2 linked regions of the Verrucomicrobium spinosum DSM 4136 = JCM 18804 genome follow. The protein of the gene in region 1 binds, or shares a complex with, the protein of each later gene. Links are inferred from orthologs where the notes say so. Each region holds a gene or a part of one and is shown in the gene's direction. Other genes may lie near its edges. The genes, in order: tsaB and tsaD.

Region 1 (3,536 bases):
CTCAGTGATGGTTTGGCCAAGGATTTGCCGCGGATGGCTAAGGCCAGCGGGGTGGAGTTTGTGCTGGAGGAGGGGACCCTGCCGGTGAATCCGGGCTGCAGTGCGGCCCAGGCCTGGGGAGATGGGGAGGACTATGAGCTCCTGCTGGCCATCCCGGCGGCGGCTTGGGAGGCGCTGGCGGCGTCGTGGGCGGCGCGATTCCCGGAGGTGCCGCTCACGCGGATTGGCACCTTCGTCCCGATGGGATTGGGGGAGAAGCCGGACTTCGTTGAGACTGGTTGGGAGCACTTTGTGACGGCTCCCCCTGTGCAGGAGCTTGAGTCTGAGCGCTCTCATCGTAGGATACAGGCTGATGATTGAACTGGCCAGCGTTGAGGAGACCTTGCACTGGGGCCGCGAGCTGGCCTGCACCCTGAAGCCGGGTGATGTGGTGGCTCTGGTGGGCACCCTGGGTGCGGGCAAGACCCATGCGACCAAGGGCATTGTGGCCGGTCTGGGGAGCCTGGCGAATGTGAGCAGCCCCACCTTCACACTGGTGCATGAGTACAACGATGGCCGGCTGCCCGCGTTCCACTTTGACTTTTACCGCCTGGATTCCGCAGAGGAGGTGCTGGGCGTGGGCTGGGATGACATTCTGGCGGCCGATGGCGTGGTGATCGTGGAGTGGGCAGATCGTTTCCCGGAACTCCTGCCGGAGGGCACGCGGTGGTTCTACTTCACGATCCGTGAGGATGGGGTCAGGGAAGTGGAAGAGGGGGATGAAATGATAAATGAGGAATGATAAATTATAAATGATGAATGGGGGGGAGCCGGTATAGGGGACTGGTGGTTGCGGGGAACACCGCAGTTCATTTCTAATTTCAAATTTATCATCCCTAATTCTATCTGCACCATGTCTGCCTGTATTCTCGCCCTTGAAACGTCCACCCCGCAGGGGCAGGTGGCGCTGTGGCAGGAAGAGGAGGTGGTGTATGCAAAGGCGTTTTCCTCACAGCGCTCGCATAACTCGCAGCTGTTTGCCCCGTTGGAAGAAGCGCTGGAACTGGCGGGGGATGCGCTCGACCTGATCGTGGTGGGGACGGGGCCGGGCTCGTACACGGGTGTGCGCATTGGGATCGCGGCGGCGCAGGGGCTGGGCTGGGCCAGAGGTGTGCCGGTGATCGGACTGTGCTCGCTGCTGGCCCCGGAGGTGGAGGTGGTGCCGGATCACTATGTGATGTGCGGTGATGCGCGGCGGGGCCTTTTTTACGCCGTGCAGATCCAGCGTGGGGCGCTGAGGGTGGGAGAGATCCCGCTGATGGGTAAGAATGACTTTGTGCGTTTCCAGGAGGCGCATCGTGAGGTGCCCTGGTACACGCTGGATGCAGTGTCACCAGCGGAGCTTGAGGGTGTGGTCCCGGTGAGGCCGTCTGCGGTGGGGCTGGCCCGGCTGGCCGCGGGGTTGAGTGCGGAGAATGTGGCGGAATGGGCGGCGGCGGCGCTGGAGCCGGTGTATTTGAGTGCGCCGTTTATTACGAAGGCGAACCCGCTGCGCGGAGGGCAAGTAGGCAGTAGGCAGTAGGCAGTGCGTCAAGGCATTGGACCCGAAGCTGTACGGAGTACAGGCTAAAGCCCAATGCCATCAGGGAAAACGCATCGTCTTGCTGTTTTGCCTTGGCGCGCCTCGGAGCCGCGATGGTGCAACCGCCACGACTGTAACTAGTGAGCCCCATTCAGAAGGGCCGAAGGTCCGGGTTCATACCAGCCTGGGGCAACGCCCCAGGGATAGATGGCCAAACTACCCTTGAGGGCTGTAGGCCCGGTGTCAACAAGTCTGCCTATGACGAGCATCCCTGAATGACGTCGGGCCTACAGCCCTCAACATCTAAAACGAGCGCCTACCTTGGGCGTTGCCCAAGGCTGCAATGATACCGGACCTTCGGCCCTCAATACTTTCACAAAAGGGAGATGCTCGACCTCTCCACTTTTCCCTGATGGCATTGGGCTTTAGCCTGCCGATGCTCCCGGGCTTCGTGCTGCCCCCAGTGAGCACCCCCGCCCAAAATTACCCCTCCAGCCCTGCTGCGGAGCGGGGGCGGTGATATTGTGATTGGGCCTGCCGGGGAGGAGCCTGATGGGTGGCGGGATGCTGGCGACAGCGTCGCGTGGTGCAGAATGGCAATCGGCATGGGTGGGGGGGGCAGAGAGTGCAGATTTTTCACACGAAGGCACAAAGGCACAAAGGGTTGGCAAGACAGGAACAGGGCGGTGGAGGTCCCCTCTGGTGAGTTGAGGTCAGCGCCGGGGTTGGAGTACCGCTTTTAAGCGGAATCAGGATGCGAGCGTTCCAGGATGGGGCTTGCCCCAACGAGGCTGCCGATGGCTTGGGAATCCTGGGAAGGACTCCCACCTTGGGACGTTTGTGAAGTAATTCCGCTTGAAAGCGGTACTCCAACCCTGCTGCGGAGCGGGGGCGGTGATTTTGATCGGGCCTGCCGGGGAGGAGCCTGATGGGTGCCGTGGGTGCTGGCGATGGCGCCAGCGTAGCGCCGATTGGCAATCGGCATGGGTGGCGTGGTGGCGCTGCTGGGTACGTGGGGTTCGAGGAAGGGGGTGTGCGGCAGCCCTGGGCAAACTGAAGTTTGTACTACAAACAGCTTTCCGGGCGGCCGCATGGCGGGGTGGCAACAACAAAAAACCCGCCTCCGGCCCTTTGTGGGGGGCTGGAGTGCGGGTTCGCGGAAAGGGCAGTGCCCTGGGGTCGGCCTAGGACCAGAGGGGGGCGGGGTATTCGCCTTTTTCAGTGAGCGCGCGGATGCTGCTCACGACCACAGCCTTGTCTTCGGGGTAGGTGACGCCGAACCAGGAGCTGCTGGTTTCGAGCACTTCCACATCGGCCTTGCCCGCCTTGATGAGGAGGTCCACGACCTTGGGCACGTAGCACTCAGACTTGGGATCACTGCCGTGTTCCTTGAGGAAGTCCACAAAGGCTTCCTTGAGCTGGGGGAAGAGCTCGGGGGTGAAGCCCCAGAAGTTCATGCTCACGAGCTCGTTGCCGGTGAGTTCCACGGGTTTGTCAGGGTTTTCGTCGTTGCGGGCGCCGGTCTCCGTCTTGTAGATCTTGGTCATCTCTGTGACGGAGGCGAGCTTGCCGTCCTGGCTGGTGCACACGCCGCGGGCCACGCTGCCGTGCTCGGAGAGGGTGTTCCTAAGCTGGAAGCCGACCATGGAGTACTGGGCCTTGCCGTTCGCAGGTTTCAGGGTCTGCAGATTGGCGGCGAGCTTGGCGAACGCGTCGTGACCGTAGAAGTCGTCCGCGTTAATCATGGCAAAGGGCTCTTTGATGTTCTGCTCGGCGGCCAGCACGGCGTGCGTGGTGCCCCAGGGCTTCACTCGGCCTTCGGGCACGCTGAAGCCTTCTGGCAGGTCGTTGAGGTCCTGGAAGGCGTACTCCACAGGCACTTTCTGGTCGAACTTGCTGCCCACCTTGGACTTGAATTCTTCCTCAAAGTCGCGGCGGATGACGAAGACCACCTTGCCGAAGCCACCACGGAGGG
Region 2 (11,148 bases), 290 kb from region 1 along the record:
GCGGATCTGCATTTCCTCATCCCAGGTGTGCCGTGCTCCACGCACTCGGAGAAGACCTTCTGGATCTTGTCACGCCAGCCAGGTGCATAGTAGGCGAGCCCCTCCTCCACCGTGGGATACGTGCCGACTGGGACCTCATGAATCTCACAGACCTCTGCCGACCAAAGGCACCTGGATGGCGGTACCTCCACCACCCAGCCCCCCAGTCGCGCCATCCGGCTTGCCATTTGTAGCAGCGCCTCACTCTCCTGAAGTTGCTCCTCCGCAGCCGCATGGGCAGACCCTGCGGTAGGAGTATGGATTCGCCGCGCAGGGGAAGCCTCAGGTAAGCCGCTCATACTCGCCATTAATAATAATCGCAAATTTCACGCAAACCCGCAAGCCGGTTCACGCAAGCACCATAATGCCCCCAATTATAATGAGGGGCAAGCACCCCGCCATTCGCGCAGTTGCCTTTCCCCCGGCTGGCATTACATCGCGCGATGCACAGTATGACAGGATTTGGACGTGGCGAGGCCGTTGGCAACGGGGTGGTCTGGCGCGTGGAGGCGGGCTCCGTGAACCGCAAGCAGCTCGAGCTGGTGGTCCAGTTGCCACGCGAGCTCAATGAACTCGAGCCAGGGCTGCGCAACCAGCTTGCGGAGAAACTCTCCCGCGGGCGTGTGCAGGTGAGCATCAGCGGGGACAAGGGGACCGGCAGCGCCTCCTCATTGACGGTGAATACCGATCTGGCCAGACAGTATGCGGCCGCCTTGTTGGACCTCTCGAGCAAGCTCGGCGTCCAGGCCACCATCAGCAGTGCTGACATGACCCGCTGGCAAGGCGTCTTCAGCCTGGCAGACAGCGGATGGAATGTGGAAGAAGCCAAGCCTCTCATCGAGAAAGCGCTGGCCCAGGCCCTGATCGCCATGCTGGCCATGCGCCGCACGGAAGGCGACCACCTCAAGGCCGACATCAATGCCCGGCTGGACGCCCTGACGGCGATGCTGCAAGAAGCCGCCGCCCTGACCCCGCAGGTGGTCACCCGGTACCGTGATGTCCTCCGCCAGCGCCTCACGGATGCCGGCCTGCCCCTGCCGCTCGACGATGAGCGTCTCGTCAAGGAAGTGGCCCTCTTTGCCGACCGCTGCGACATCAGCGAGGAAATAACACGCGCCACAAGCCACATCGCCCAGTTCCGCTCCTACATGGACAGCGGAGAGCCCGTGGGACGCCCGCTTGACTTTCTCTCCCAGGAGCTGTTCCGCGAGCTCAACACCATGGGCAGCAAGGCCAACCACGCCACGCTGGCCCAGCTCGTGGTGAAGGCCAAGACGGAGCTCGAAAAGATCCGCGAACAGGTGCAGAACATCGAGTAGCCGCCCGTTCTTCCCATCATGAAGGTTTCCGCTCCCCTCCCACGCTGGACTTTCCCGCTGCTGATTGAGGCCGCCCTGATGGGGGGCCTGCACGCCGCCGGCCTGACCGCGACTGTCGAGGGAGGTGAACAGGGGCGGGAAGCCGGGCTGGCCAGCTTTGCCGCGCCAGCGGGGACCAAGGGCGTCTCTCAACTCATGACGCCGGATGGCAAGTCACTGCCCGTGCAGCCCAGCGCTGACGGAAAAACCTGGACGCTCATCACACCGGCGATTGCGCCGGGAGCCAAGCTGATCGTGAAAGCCAGAGAAGGAAATGCCTCTCCCCCTTCCGACGCCATCCATGTCGCCAAATTGGGAGGAGCCCTGCAGTTTCTGGCGGGGAAGCAGCCCTTCTTCACCTACCAAATGGAGGCGAGCAAAGTGCCCCCCTGCACCTCTGACGACTTCCGCCATGGCGCCTACCTGCATCCCGTGTACTCCCCCAGCGGGAGGCGCGTCACCGGGGACTACCGGCCAGATCACCCCCACCAGAGGGGCATTTTCATGGCCTGGACCAAGACCGAGTTCGAGGGGCGGCACCCGGACTTCTGGAACATGGGCAAGGGCAAGGACGGCAAGCTGACGGGTGAGGTCCGCTTTGGCCAGCTCGACACCGAGTGGAGCGGTCCGGTGCATGGTGGCTTTACCAGCACCCATCGCTGGCTGGATCACACCAGCGGCGCGGAAAAAGAGGTGCTGCGGGAGAACTGGAGCGTGACCAGCTACTCCGTGAAGATCGGCGGCGTATCGACGTACCTTCTGGATCTCGTCACCACCCAGACCTGCGCGGGGCAGGAACCCTTGAAACTGCCCAAATACCACTACGGCGGCCTGGGCGTGCGCGGCCCGGAGCCGTGGGACCCGGTGGACAAGGTGACCATGCTCACCTCCACTGGCGCGGATCGCACCAAAGGCGATGGCACCAAGGCCTCCTGGGTGTGGCTGGGCGGTGAGGTGGACGGCACGCTGACGGGCATCGCTGTCCTCATGCATCCAGACAATTTCCGGTTCCCCCAACCCTTGCGGCTGAATCCCAAGAACCCGCAACTGTGCATCGCCCCCTCCGCGGAGGGTGACTGGTCCATCGAGCCCGGCAAGCCTCTCGTCCTGCGCTACCGGTTTGTGATCCGCGATGGCAGACCGGACGCGGCTTTGCTGGACAGGCTGTTGCACGACTACGCAAATCCGGCCAAAGTGACGGTTGCCCCAACTGACTGACTCTGTCCCATTTCATGCCCGATCCCGCCCCTTTCCCGAAATCCCGCCTGGGAGTGCTTCTCATCGTCTCCGGCCCTTCTGGCTCCGGAAAAACCACTCTCTGCCGCCAGATCGCGGACCTGGGAGAGGCGGTGCACTCCGTCTCTGCCACCACCCGCAAACCCCGCCCGGGTGAGATGCATGGGAAAGACTATTTCTTCTTTTCCGAGGAGGAGTTCGAGGAGAAAATCGCCCGCGGCGAGTTCTTCGAGCACGCCCGGGTGCATGGCAATCTCTACGGCACCCTCAAGACCTATGTGAAGGAGAACCTGGAGCGCGGGGTGGATGTGGTGATGGACATCGATGTGCAGGGTGCCACGCTGGTGCGCGCCTGCGATGACGAACTGGTGCAACAGTGCCTGGCCGATGTTTTCATCCTGCCCGCCTCTGTCGATGCCCTGAAGGAGCGGCTCGCCGGCCGTGGTACCGAGGACGATGAGAGCCTGGAACTGCGCCTGCGCAACGCGCTGACCGAAATCGCCCACTGGCACAAGTACCGCTACGCCCTGGTGAGTGGCTCCCGCGAAGCCGACCTTGAGAAATTCCGCTCGCTGCTCCTCGCAGAGCGCATGCGAGTGGCCCGGCTCACCTAGACAATCGCTGATCGATCCGACCGAACTGATCCCGCCATGCCTTCGCCTTCCTCCTCCATGCGCCCCTTTTCCAACGTCTGGTTCAAGCTGCTCACCGGCGCGGCCCTGGTCACGCAGGGCCCGCTGCATTCCCAAGAGCCGGCCAAACCCGCCGCCCCCGCGCAGGAGGCGGCATTCGCCCAGTTCGAGCTGTTGACACGGGCCATGGAAATCATCCGCCAGAACTATGTGGATGAGAAGAAGGTGTCCTACGAGCAGCTCATCGAGGGTGCCCTGGACGGCATGCTCAAGAAGCTGGACCCCCACTGCGAGTACATGGGGAAGTCGCTCTTCGAGGAGATGCAGCAGGAGCAGCGCGACACCAGCGAAGGGGTGGGCATCACCATCGCCCTGCGTGAAGGCATGCTCACCATCATCACGGTGGATGAGCAGGGGCCCGCCGCGAAGGCCGGCGTCCTGCCCAATGACCAGATCATCCGCATCGGCGAGGTGCTGGCCGACAACATGAGCACCATGGAAGCCGTCCAACATCTGAAGGGCAAGGCCGGAGACGCGGTGCGCCTGACCGTGCGCCGCCCGGGCACAAAGCAGTTTCTGGATTTCAACCTCGTCCGCCAGGCCCTGCAGGAGAGCTCAGTGCGCGATGCGATGATGCTCCACGCCCGCCTTTCTTCTCCGTGGAAGATTGGCTACGCCCGCATCACCGAGTTCACCCAGGGAACCGTGAAGGATCTCTCCAATGAACTCGACCGACTGGAGAAGGAGGGCATGCAGGCTTTTGTTCTGGACCTCCGCAACAACCCGGGCGGCCTGATCGACTCCGCTGTAGGCGTCTGCGGCGAGTTCCTGCCCTCTGGCACGGTCGTGGTGACCACAGAAGGTCGTGTTGCGACCCAGAACCCACCGCCCTACCGCACGCCGCCACGCAATGGCAAGGCGCAGCGGAAGTACCCCATGTGCGTCCTCGTCAACCACGGCAGCGCCAGTGGCTCTGAACTTGTGGCCGGAGCCCTCCAGGATTTGAAGCGGGCGATCGTGGTGGGCACCACCAGCTTCGGCAAAGGGTCCGTGCAGACCGTGCTGCCCATGAAAAACGGTGCCGCCATGCGCCTCACCACGGCCAAGTACTACACCCCCAGCCATCGCACCATTCACGAGAATGGCGTGGAGCCCAACATCGTCTCTGCGCTGACCAGCGAGGAAGAGATGAAGATCATGCAGTGGCGCACCGCCAACACCCAGGGGGAAGGGCGGTCGCTGGATCTCGCCAAGCTCAATGACCGCCAGCTGGAGCGCGCCACGGATGTGCTCAAGGGCGTGATGACGTATGAGGAGTTCAAGAAAGGCGATGCCAAGCCGGCTGCAAAACCGCCCGTCGAAGCTCCGGCGGCCCCCACCAAGCCTCAGGAATCGCCGACACCGGCACCAGCGTCAGCGTCAACGCCTCCTGCGGCTCCTGCGCCAGCCCCTGCTCCGGCGGCTACCCCCGCGCCGTCTGGCACGACTCCACCGGCACCCTCCCCTACCCCTGCGCCAACTCCCGCGCCAGCCACCCCGGCTGCCCGTTGATCGTTTCCTTGTACCGCTTTCATGTCCGGATCCCGCCCGCCCTGCCTTCTTGCCCTGGAAACCTCTTGTGACGAGACCGCCGCGTCTGTGGTCACCACGGCTGGCGAAGTGCTGAGCAGCGAGGTCGCGTCCCAGATTGAGATCCACCGCGCCTATGGCGGCGTGGTGCCGGAGGTGGCTTCACGCAATCACATCCAGGTCATGCGCCTCGTGTGTGAGCAGGCCATGCAGAGTGCTGGCGTGGCCCTGCCGGAGATCACCGCCTTTGCCGCCACCAGCGGACCGGGCCTTGTGAGCTCGCTCCTTATTGGCAGCACCATGGCCAAGGCCCTTGCGCTTGCAGGGAAGAAGCCGTTCCTCGCCATCAATCATCTGGAGGGACACCTGCTCTCCCCCTTCATGACGAAGCCGGGTGAAGCCACAGGAGACACAGCAGCACCCATCCCTCCCCACCTGGCGTTGATCGTGAGCGGTGGTCACACCATGCTCATGAACGTGCGCGGAGTGGGGCAGTATGATCTGGTGGGGCGCACGCGCGACGACGCCGCTGGCGAGGCCTTTGACAAGGTGGCCAAGATGATCGGCCTGCCCTACCCCGGCGGCCCGGAGATTGACCGCCGCGCCCGCCACGGGCGGAGGGATGCCTACGAATTCCCCCGCAGCATGCTGGAAGCAGGAAACTACGAGTTCAGCTTCAGCGGGCTGAAGACCGCCGTGCTCTATCTCCTGCCCAAGATTGACCTGACGGATGAAGGCACCATGAACGATGTCTGCGCCTCCTTCCAGGAAGCCGTCATCGAGGTGCTGGTGAAGAAGACCGTGAACGCCGCCCGTCAGCATGGCCAGCGCATCATCGGCGTAAGTGGCGGTGTGAGCTGCAATCACCGGCTCCGCGAACGCTTCACGGAACGCTGCGCCAAGGCCGGCATCGAGCTCCGCCTCACCCCACCCACCTACAGCACCGACAACGCCGCCATGATCGGCTTCGCCGCCGTGCACCGTCACCTGACAGGCTATCAGAGCCCGTTGGAGATCGATGTCGATCCGAACTTGAGTTTGGTGGGCTGACCCGCTGCGCGGGAGACAGAAGACTGGAAGACGCCAGACACAAGACCTGAGCTGACGCACGAGATAGAGCACTCCACACAGCACTCAGCAAAAGGAGCGAGGGACATTCTTGTTCTGGTTCGCACCAAGCGTCCCATGACGTCGTCAATCATGAGCCTGCAATCAAGTCACGTGGATTGACCCCGCCCCATGTGCCCTGCCGCGCCCTCATGCCATCACGGCCCAAGGAGCGGTGTTTGTGCTTGCACAATCGCCGATGTGAAGCGGATCGCTTGACCGCCAACGCCGCTTCTCGGCCTGAGCTCGGTCTCGCAGCCACCCCCGGCCCTCCTCGCAACAGCTCGTTTCCTTGTACCACCAAGAGGCCGCACCACGACTGAACCGGCGGGACGCCGGTATCACTCACAGGCTGGAAGCCCATGTCACTTACGACTCGAATGGCGACGCCTCCGAGAATCTTTGAAGGTGCCCTCCCCTCTCCGCATCAACTCCCGCATGCCGCTCAAGCCAGCTCCAATCACTGTCGCCCCCCTTCACAACACGTCCCGGAGGGACGTCGGACATTAGCCGGTGGTGAAGGCCTGTAATCAGGCCGGGAACCACCGGATCCCGCACCCCAAAACCCATTGCGTCCCGGAGGGACGCCGGACCGGCCCTCCGAGACCCACGATGACTGTAATGCACGCGCGTCCCCAACAACGGTTCAGGCACAAACTCGCCCCCGCGCGCCGCCAGCACTCTCATCAACCTCTTTTGCTCTCATATAGCTTTACCAGGCTGAACTCTTTCGGGTCGTGGGCATTGCGAAAAATCGTAAACACCTGAATCGGACCCTTGGTAATGCCAATCTCAAAAGTCGTAGCCCTTGGATTCTTCAATACGTACTTCTCCATGCCCGTACCACACCAGTTCCAAGTCGTCGCCTCCCATTTTCCACCGCGTTTCTTTCTGAAGAATAGCTGCGGACGGCACTTGCTGTAGCCAAAATAATCAATGTCGATCCCGGTCCGGTTCTCCACCTGTAGCACCACGGTCGCAGACTTGTCATTCTGCGCGATTTTCTGAACCGTTATCACTGGAGCGGCCCTCAATTCTCTGTCGCAATCCTTGTGGGAGATCAATTCCTCCCAGCCGGGGCCTTTCACTCCCTTGACGCAACTGACAAGCGTGAACAGGGCGGCGATGACGCAAAGCGTTTTCATGGGATCATGCGGACGACGTGTTAGGCCAAGTTACACGGGCCATCACCGACAAGCAATGGTTGATCTTGCACCTGGAACCATGTCTCAACGCACCACCGCAGCACTCCCCAGCCTCTGCAACCCCTCCCAGCCATGCCAGGCCATGAACCCAGCAATGACCACCATCACGGCACAAGAGACATAGGGAGCCCGACGCATGAGCTCTCCGAAGCCCTTGAATCGCTTCTCCGCATGTCTCAGACTCCAGGCCGCCAGCACACCGGTGGCCACCATCGTGAGGGCCAGCCCCGTGCTGAAGGCTGCCACCATGGCGAACCCAAGGGTGAATTTCTTCAACTGCAGGCAGATCAGGAGCACGCTGAAGGCAGCAGGGCACGGCATCAAGCCACCCGTGATGCCGAACAGGGCGATCTGCGGGGTGGTCACCGTGCGCCCCTCGAACCGGCGGCGGATCTCATCAGCGTGTTCGCGCTCATGAGCATCCTGGTACTCCTCGTCTGACGCTGGAGGCTCATCCTCGCCCCCTTCTCGAAAGGCCACGCGATACGTATGACTGTGATCGCCATGGGACAGGCTCATTTCCACCTCGAACTCGTGCGGTTCTCGGATGTGCTGCTCGGACTCCAGCCAGTCGCCTTGCTGACGCAACGCGAAAGACTCCCTGACCCCACCTTCGCGGATGGTCGCAAGCGCCACTTGCGACGCTGCCGGCAACCTGGCTCCAGAAGGCACCCGCATCCGGAACACAGGCGGCACGCCATCCTCATGGATCTCGATGCCATAGCGACCATGCCCCGTGTTGATCCACTTCACCTCCCCATGGCCATGATCGTGCACATGGGCATGGGCATGAGTTGAGTGATCCCCATGATGATGATGGTGGTGGTGGTGGTGGTGACCGTGATCATGCCCATGCCCATGCCCGTGCCCATGGTGATGGTGATGATGCGAGTGGGCGTACGCCTCACGCACCTCCCGCCGGGTCCGGAAGAACATCCACACCGCCATGGCCAACACCAGCACTGCCGAGGCGATCTGCAGGTAAGGCTCGATCGCCTCCGCACTCCACTGACTGCCGAAGTAGAGCGCCCCTGCTGCCAGAGCCCAGATGATCAGGCTGTGAGAGATGGCGGCGGACACGCCCAGCAGCACCGCCTGGGCGATGGTGCCACGGATGGCAATGATGAAGGCCGCCATCATCGTCTTGGAATGGCCAGGCTCCAGACCATGAAGCGCGCCCAGAAGAATGGCCGTGGGGATGTAGAGCCAGGAGATGTGTTCAGGGTTCATGGAACAATCAGAAAGGGGTTAATCAGCGAAATCAGCGCAGGTACTTGCGGAGCACATCGATGAGCTCCTCACCCGCCTCGATGGGCGAATGGCCGTCATGGGCGTCATCCATGACATGATGGCGGATGTGCCCCTCCAGGACCTCCAGCATCAGGCTGTTGATGGCACCCCGGAAGGCCGCCAGCGTGTGCAAGACGTCACTGCAATCCTTCTCCTCGTCGATGGAGCGGTAGAGCCCTTCGAGCTGCCCCTGAAGGCGTCGGATGCGGGCCAGGAGGTGCGGCTTGTTCTGCGTGGTGTGTCCCATCTTGGGGAAATAGATACCCTAGGGGGGTATGGTATACAAGATTTTTAGACAGTGACCTCGGAAGGCCCGGACACCGACGACGAAACACCGGGGCGAATCAGCTTCCAGCGAACTGGCCTACTCCACCGGTACCCAGACGACATTCTCCGACTTGGAAGCAATGAGCACGGGAATGCCCCCGTCCCGGAGAGACGATGGACCGTAGCCGACGGTGCCAACCGCCGGACTACGCCCCCACACGCAATTCGCGTCCCGGAGGGACGCCGGAACGGACAGGAGATCACCTTGTGCAGCCTAAAGGGACCCTCGATAAGCGGCAGATGTACGTGTGCTACCGCCGAGGTGGAGCAGAGGGATCGACCACCCAACACTCATCACCGTTTTCATGTACTGAAACTCTGACGCCAAGGGCGTCAAACAAAACAGCCCGGAGTAAGGCGAGGCACGAGCCGCCACCCCGGGTACGCGGACATTTGCACCAGAACTCCGAAGTGAGTTCTACAAACCGTGGCAGCACCCCTGAGGCGACAATCCCCGAACTCGCCACCGCAACACTCACGCTGGGCTGGTTACAGCACACGGTCCGGCCAATGGGGTGAGCAACTCAACGGTGTGACCATCCAAGTCTTTGACCACTGCACGTCGCCCCCATTCAGAGTCGGCAGGCGAGCTGACAATAAGTGCGAAACGACCTTCAATCGTTTTCTGTGGCATACGGCTCCACCGCAATCGTAGTCTTACGTAGGACATTGAAACCAAAAATTTCGATGACGGAAACTTTCCTTTGACCGCAACGGTATGCCATAAAAATACTTTCACCGGGCCCTGCAAATTCTTCAGCCCATTTTCTCGCGAGGACTTCCTCTCCCCCTTCTGATAGTTCCGTCTGGAGGACGGCCATTTTGTCCCCAGCCTCCCCTGAGTGACAGAGCGACGGCAAAAAGCACTCGTAGCCGGTCTCGCATACCGAATCTTTGACGATCGAAACGTATTCCTCGAAATTCATCAGCGCTTTGTCAGGTTGGGATTTCGTAGGAGGCACAGGGAAGAGTAGCTCCGGCTGCATTTCAGCGAAATGCGGCAACCCTGGGACATCTCTGCCGTGACGCGAAGTACCGCAAGTTGATTTGTGGTGGAATGAAATGGCTCACGTCTCCCCCAGTCATGCAAGAATTCTTCGACTGAGTTTTCTCCAACTCAACTTCGTCACCAGACCTAAATCCTGTCTTTGAGCCTGAGGCAACACCAGCCGTCTGGGCTTCCGCCTAGTGAGGACGCTCTATTCGACAGATCCAATTCAATTCGTGTAATGCAGTCATGGTCGGGAATCATATAGATCTTGACCTCGGCCTCCCACATATCGCGCTCTTCGTAGTAGGACAAACAGACCTCGTACTCTTTCTCTGGAACCGCTCGCGCAAACTCAAGCGATTGAGCTCGTTCAGGGAAAATGAACTGAAACTCGATGAACCGAGGCTTCGACAGGGAATCGCCGCCATCATAAAGCCGTCTCAGAATACGACCATTGTCATCGTCTGGTATGTCATGCACTATTTTACCTGTCGTCATAAGTATTGAACAAGCTATCAGCAGCACCATTTCGCAACAGGGATCGGCGTTTAAACGGGCGGAGTCATCTCTACTCGGGGAGGGCAGCCGGCGGTTCACCATCGCCCTGCTCCCCTTTGTGTTGATCATCGTATAACCGCCGAAGCTTCATGAAAAGGGCCAGGGCTTCCCGGTCCGACTTCGTGTTCGCCTCAATGAAAGTTGTCCATCCATATCCACCATGCGGAAAGCGATGACCGTAGTACTCTGTGACGAACTCGTGGAATCGCGGAGGGATGATTTGATCGAGTTGGCGTCGAGCCTCATCCCCCAGCAGATCGCTACGGGCTATTTGGTAGCCGGAGACGAAAGCGACAAAACTGTGAAAATGGTTGGCGCTGTCGCCCCAATACATCGCAGGGCGGCTGAAGATGTTCTCCAGCACGGTGGCGTCTCGGGGTTGCTCATCGTTGGTCATGGGTAGGTCTTTCTGAGGCAAGAGTTTTGCCCTCCGGGCCGCGAACGAAGGACGCCGAATTCAAACTGGGAGCCGCTGAACGGTTCGGAATGCCTCCCTATTTTGCCCGCCTTTTGTATCGGCAGCAATCCACAAAGTCCTGAATGCCTTCCCTCCCACACTGTGAAAGGAGGCCCAGCATGTCTTTCACCTTGACCTAGGCCTTCATTCTGAATCCGGCTTCGACGTTGTTGCCATCCGGATCGAGCACATAGGCGGCATAGTATCCATTGCCCTCATCCTCCGGCGTGCCGTTGTCAGTGCCGCCATGCAACAGACTTAATGCGTGAAATTCATCGCCCGCCTGCCGGCTCGGAGCAACAAACGCCAGGTGAAGGGGACGATGCACGGATGGTGTCAGCGACGTGCCGTAGTAGTCACCTTCGGCCGGCCACACCCA

The links.
Region 2: the proteins of tsaB (region 1) and tsaD are in contact, whole or in part, in a solved structure (PDB 4WQ4), measured with the Escherichia coli proteins. The link is inferred for Verrucomicrobium spinosum DSM 4136 = JCM 18804 from one-to-one orthologs.

Annotation. Positions count from the first base shown.
Region 1 is NZ_ABIZ01000001.1:6,910,939-6,914,474, reverse strand. The notes cover bases 1-2,726. They hold tsaB (tRNA (adenosine(37)-N6)-threonylcarbamoyltransferase complex dimerization subunit type 1 TsaB), read left to right. Parts: upstream 1-892; coding sequence 893-1,561; downstream 1,562-2,726. Other genes in these bases: tsaE (tRNA (adenosine(37)-N6)-threonylcarbamoyltransferase complex ATPase subunit type 1 TsaE), read left to right, coding at 353-781; VSP_RS37765 (thiamine-phosphate kinase), read left to right, coding at 1-360. Outside these bases: VSP_RS28150 (nucleotidyltransferase family protein), read right to left, coding at 2,746-3,536. UniProt on the Escherichia coli protein: Required for the formation of a threonylcarbamoyl group on adenosine at position 37 (t(6)A37) in tRNAs that read codons beginning with adenine.
Region 2 is NZ_ABIZ01000001.1:7,200,428-7,211,575, forward strand. Bases 4,058-6,860 are described here. They hold tsaD (tRNA (adenosine(37)-N6)-threonylcarbamoyltransferase complex transferase subunit TsaD), read left to right. Parts: upstream 4,058-4,837; coding sequence 4,838-5,884; downstream 5,885-6,860. Other genes in these bases: VSP_RS37935 (S41 family peptidase), read left to right, coding at 4,058-4,816; VSP_RS29180 (hypothetical protein), read right to left, coding at 6,628-6,860. Outside these bases: VSP_RS29150 (PAS domain-containing hybrid sensor histidine kinase/response regulator), read right to left, coding at 1-12; VSP_RS42750 (hypothetical protein), read right to left, coding at 1-338; VSP_RS29155 (YicC/YloC family endoribonuclease), read left to right, coding at 492-1,358; VSP_RS40210 (DUF6807 domain-containing protein), read left to right, coding at 1,377-2,615; gmk (guanylate kinase), read left to right, coding at 2,630-3,247; more of VSP_RS37935, read left to right, coding at 3,284-4,057; more of VSP_RS29180, read right to left, coding at 6,861-7,086; VSP_RS29185 (HoxN/HupN/NixA family nickel/cobalt transporter), read right to left, coding at 7,171-8,376; VSP_RS29190 (metal/formaldehyde-sensitive transcriptional repressor), read right to left, coding at 8,408-8,683; VSP_RS29195 (hypothetical protein), read right to left, coding at 9,378-9,725; VSP_RS43880 (ribonuclease E inhibitor RraB), read right to left, coding at 9,899-10,381; VSP_RS29205 (hypothetical protein), read right to left, coding at 10,323-10,709; VSP_RS29210 (VOC family protein), read right to left, coding at 10,906-11,148.